One region of the Streptomyces fractus genome, then DNA from elsewhere that is predicted to be linked to it. Evidence: riboswitches for the same ligand, from Rfam matches in the RefSeq annotation. Region 1 holds a riboswitch; the other holds the start of a gene.
The links. A riboswitch is a leader RNA that binds a small molecule or an ion and turns the genes downstream of it on or off. The one in region 1 is predicted to bind cobalamin.
Positions count from the first base shown of each region.

Region 2: it holds a riboswitch for cobalamin, as region 1 does, so the genes downstream of both, ACP4E5_RS43100 (ABC transporter substrate-binding protein) here and ACP4E5_RS33840 (cobalamin biosynthesis protein) in region 1, are expected to answer to the same signal.

Region 1 covers NZ_JBMYHI010000002.1:7,036,302-7,038,677, forward strand. The annotation lists gene ACP4E5_RS33840 (cobalamin biosynthesis protein) at 1-949, opposite strand, end outside; cobalamin riboswitch at 988-1,133, opposite strand; gene ACP4E5_RS33845 (hypothetical protein) at 1,232-1,453, opposite strand; gene ACP4E5_RS33850 (inorganic phosphate transporter) at 1,488-2,376, opposite strand, start outside.
Region 2 covers NZ_JBMYHI010000002.1:9,015,789-9,018,164, forward strand. The annotation lists gene ACP4E5_RS43095 (FecCD family ABC transporter permease) at 1-66, opposite strand, end outside; gene ACP4E5_RS43100 (ABC transporter substrate-binding protein) at 153-1,229, opposite strand; cobalamin riboswitch at 1,260-1,401, opposite strand; cobalamin riboswitch at 1,543-1,665, shown strand; gene ACP4E5_RS43105 (hypothetical protein) at 1,727-1,852, shown strand; gene ACP4E5_RS43110 ((2Fe-2S)-binding protein) at 1,849-2,376, shown strand, end outside.

The DNA.
Region 1 (2,376 bases):
GGCCCCGTACCAGTCGCGCACCCACACAGACTCCCAACGCCAACAGAGACACCCGCCGTGACAGCCGCACGGCCCGATCCACATCACGCACCTCGACCGACCGCCCCGCCGCGTTCAGCACCGGCCGGTGCTCGACCCGCCCGCCGTACGCCAAGGTCCCGCCGAGCCGCACCCCGAGCGCCCCCGCGAAGGAGGACTCGACGACACCGGCGTTCGGGCTCGGATGCCGCCCGGCGTCCGCCCGCCACGCGGCGAGCGCCTCGCGGGGCCGGCCACCCGCGACCACGGCGAGAGCGCCGGTCAGCCGCGCCCCCGGCCAGCCGGCCACGTCGTCGAGGCGGGCCGAGGCCCAGCCGAACCGCCGGTACCGCACGGACTTGTGCCCGACCATCGCGTCGAGCGTGTTCACGGCGCGGAACGCGACCAGGCCAGGCACCCCGCCGAGCGCACCCCACACGAGCGCGCCCACGACGGCGTCGGAGGTGTTCTCGGCGACGGACTCGACGGCGCCGCGCGCGACCCCGTCGGCGTCGAGCCCCTGCGGGTCACGGCCGCACAGCCGGGGCAGCAGCTCCCGCGCGCGCTCCACGTCCCCGGCCTCGAGCGCGGCCGCCACGCCACGGGCCTCGCGACCCAGCGAGGTGCCGCCGACGACGGCCCAGGTGGCGGCGGCCGTCAGCGCGACGGAGGCGGCGGGGGAGCGGCGTACGAGACGGGAGGCGACAGCCGCGAGGCCGGCGGCGCCACCGGCACACACGACGGTGTGCAGGGCGCCCGCGCCACGGTGGTCCCGCCACAGCCCACGCTCGACGGCCGCGGCGGCGCGACCGAATCCGGCGACGGGGTGCCCACGGCGCGGATCGCCAAGAAGAAGGTCGACGAGCATTCCGGCGGCGGCACCACACGCGTACACGCGCTCGTGCCGCCAGGCGCCGCGCGGGGCGAACATGGCGGTTAAGTGTCCTCACTCAGGGTGTCCACGCCCTGGTTCGACGAGACCGGCAGCGAGAGTTCCTGGCTCACCCGAGGCCTGTCGGCCGGGGGTTCACAGTGGCGGGACCGCGCCGGATTCGCACCGGCTTCCTCAACTGCTGCCGTATATGGCGGGGGAAGTCCACCACGCTCCGAGTTGGCACGTCAACTTGCTGTTGAGACGTACGAAGGCGGGGTGCGGGACGCCGAACGTCCCGCACCCCGCCTTCGTGAGCCGTGCGCCGTGCCCTGTGCCGGGTCAGGCCACGATCAGATAGATCCCGTAGGCCACGGCCGCCGCGCACAGCGCGAAGCAGACATACGCCCCGGACGTCGCGACCGCCGCCGAGCCACCGTCACGCCCCGCCGACTCCCGCTTGGAGAGTCCCACGATGCCGAGGGTGAACAGGCCGACGAGGGCCACGGTGACCACGAGAGAGACGCCGAAGACGGTGCCGAGGGCCGCCCAGTCGATGTTCATTCCTGCCCTGCTTCCTTCTGAACTACAGCGCTGACTACAGCGTGACGCCGGCGGGGCGCGCGGGGTCGCTCACCGCTCCGGCCTTCGGCTGGGCGGGGATCTTCGCCTCGGACCCGGCCGGCTCGACCGTGCCCGCCGGCGGCGGGGTGACCGAGGCGATCGCGGCCGTCACGACACCCGGAGCCTCCTGCACGGGCTCGGCGTGCGGCTCGTCCGCCGTGACGTTGGTGTGGTCGATGGAGTTGCGGCGCGACAGCTTCCAGATCACCGCGCAGCCGGCCAGGAGCAGCGCGGCGGTGAGGCCGACGCCCCACGGGCCCTGCTTGGTCAGGAACTCGGCGCCCGCGCCCACCAGACCGGCGGCCGGCAGGGTCAGGCCCCACGCGATGAACATCCGGGTGGCGGTCGACCAGCGGACCACGCCGCCCTTGCGGCCGAGGCCCGCGCCCATCACACCGCCGGAGCAGACCTGCGTGGTGGAGAGGGAGAAGCCCAGGTGCGAGGAGGCGAGGATCGCGGTCGCCGCACTGGTCTGCGCCGCGAAGCCCTGCTGCGGGGCGAGTTCGGTGAGGCCCTTGCCCATGGTGCGGATGATGCGCCAGCCGCCGAGGTAGGTGCCGAGGGCGATGGCCATGCCGGCCGAGATGATGACCCACATCGGCGGGTCGGCGTCGGGCGCGATGACGCCGCCGGTGATCAGGGCGAGGGTGATGATGCCCATCGTCTTCTGCGCGTCGTTCGTGCCGTGCGCGAGGGAGACGAGACCCGCGGAGGCGATCTGCCCGGCGCGGTAGCCCTTGGCGGTCGCCCGCTCGTCCGTCTTCTTGCTGATGCGGTACGTGAGGCGGGTGGCCAGCATCGAGGCGATGCCGGCGACGAGCGGCGCGGCCACCGCGGGCAGCAGCACCTTGGTGACGACGGTG
Region 2 (2,376 bases), 2.0 Mb from region 1:
GAGGGAGACGAGGAGCAGGGCGGTGAGCAGGGTGAGTGTGGCGGTCAGGCGCGCTCCCTGTCCCAGGAGAGCCCCCTGTCCTGGGCGCGCTCCCTGTCCCGGGCGTCGCCGCCGCACGTCCGTCGCTTGCTCGTCGGCCACCACGGGCGCCCTCACTTGAAGCTCTCCGGGTGCAGCCCGCGCGCCAGGCCCTCCACCGCGTACGCGGACCGGACCCCGACCAACGTCGCGGTCAACGGCAGCACCACGAACCGCTCGTGCTTGATGGCCGGGACGTCCGCGAGCGCGGGCTGCGCGAGCAGGTACCGCTTCTTCTGCTCGACGCTCTTGTCGCCCGCGTAGTCGTAGATCGCGATGACCTCCGGCCTGCGGGCGACCACCTGCTCCCAGGAGACGTCGCCGAACACGTCGTCCAGATCGGCGAAGACATTGCGACCGCCCGCCTGGTGGATGAGCTGCGTGCCGAGGCCCTTGCCGCCGGCGGTGAAGGCGGACTTGTCGCCGCTGTCGTACACGAACACGGGGACGGCCGGCTCGCCCCGCACGGCGGCGTTCGCCTCGGCGACCCGTGCGCGCAGGTCGGACACGAGGGCGTCGGCGCGGTCGGAGACCCCGAAGATCTTGCCGATGGCACGTATCTCGGCGTAGGTGTCCCGCATGGTCACGTTCTTCTCGCCGCAGTACTCGCGGTTGAGGTACGTGTCGATGCCCGCGTCGGCGAACGCCTTGCGCGAGCGGCCCTCCTTCTCGTCGAACGCGCTGGAGTAGCCGCCGTAGACGAAGTCGGGTTCGGATTCGAGGACCTTCTCGAACGAGGGTGCTCGCGCGGCCAGTTGGGGAACGGACTCGTAGTCCTTGCGCAGGCTCGGCAGGACGGCGGAGTCGGGGAACGACGTGCCGACCATGCGGTCCTTCAGGCCGAGGGCGAGCATGAGTTCCGCCGGATGCTGATGGATGGTCACCACGCGGGACGGCGGCTTGTCGTACGTCGTCTTGACGCCGCAGTCGTCGATGGTGACAGGGAAGCCCTTTGTGATCGACGACTGCGGGCCGTCGGCGTGCTCGGAGGCCGGCCCGGACGGGCCGCAGCCGGCGGCGAGCACCGTCGTCGTCGACAGCGCGGCGACGACGGCGGCGACGCGCACGACGAGGCGCCGCCGTCGCGCACGGGGTCGTGGCAGGGCATGGGGGAGTGAGAGGGCATGGGGACGGTTCGGACCGTCGTACACGTGAAGCCTCCTGCGGAGTCCGCGCTCCTCGGAATGGGCCCGCGACGGGTCAGTGACCTGACTCCCGGGCAGCGCTGACTCGCGCTGCCCGGTCACAGTGGCGGGACCGTGCCGGATTCGCACCGGCTTCCTGTCTCCCGTCGCGGCGATGACCTGGCGATAGTACGCAGTGAAGGGCAAAAGGCAAAGGCGAGGCAAAGTGGGGTGGCGTTCAGGGGAGTTGGCCACGCGGCCCACGCGGCCCACTCCGCCCCACGCGGCCCGGGCGGCGACGCGATGGCATGATGTCCGTGAACACGGGCGACGGCGGCCCGAGGAAACCGGTGCGAATCCGGTGCGGTACCGCCACTGTGATCGGCGAGCGGATCCCGGAAGAGCCACTGCCCCGCGGGGCGGGAAGGCCGGGACGAGCGCGGACCCGAGAGCCAGGAGACTCACGCCGTCGCCTCCTCGAAGCGATCCGGGGCGGAACTCCCCGGCGAGAGGGAGGATGCGGCATGGCTGAACGCCTCGCCGAAATACTGGCCCCCGTCACCGTCACCGTCACCGTCACGGACCAGGCAGTTCCCCGCCACGTGGTCGTGTGCCGCGCCGACGCGCCGCGACGGGTCAGGACCTCATGAACGAGGTGCCGTCGGAACACGTCACCGAGGCGTTGCACGACGTGGCGTCGCGACTCGGCGGATTCTTCGCCCTCGACACCACCGCGACGCGGCGGCTTCCCGACGCACCGCTCACCCGCGCCGGTCTCGCCGAACGAGCCCGGACGGTCAACGACCGCTACGCGACAGCCGAACCCCGCATCGGCGTCTCCATCGCACACCTGGGACTCGCGGCCCGCCTCTGGTCACCGGTCCTCGCCTGCGCGCTCGTCCACGGGATCGTGCCGACGATGCGCACGGTGGAGTGGTCCGGGGACGGCTCGGCCCTCCGCCTCCCCCGCCCCGAGGGACGACGCGCGGCGGAACTCCCGTCCCTCGCCGAGGCCATCCACGCGGAGGTCGACGGCGTCCTGGAGCGGGTCGAGAACGGCCTCACCGTCAAGGTGGCGCCGCGCCTCCTGGCCGGCAACTCCGCGTCCGCACTCGTCGGATCGGCGGCTCAACTCCTGAGATCCCGGCCCGACTTGCGGACGGAACTCACGCGC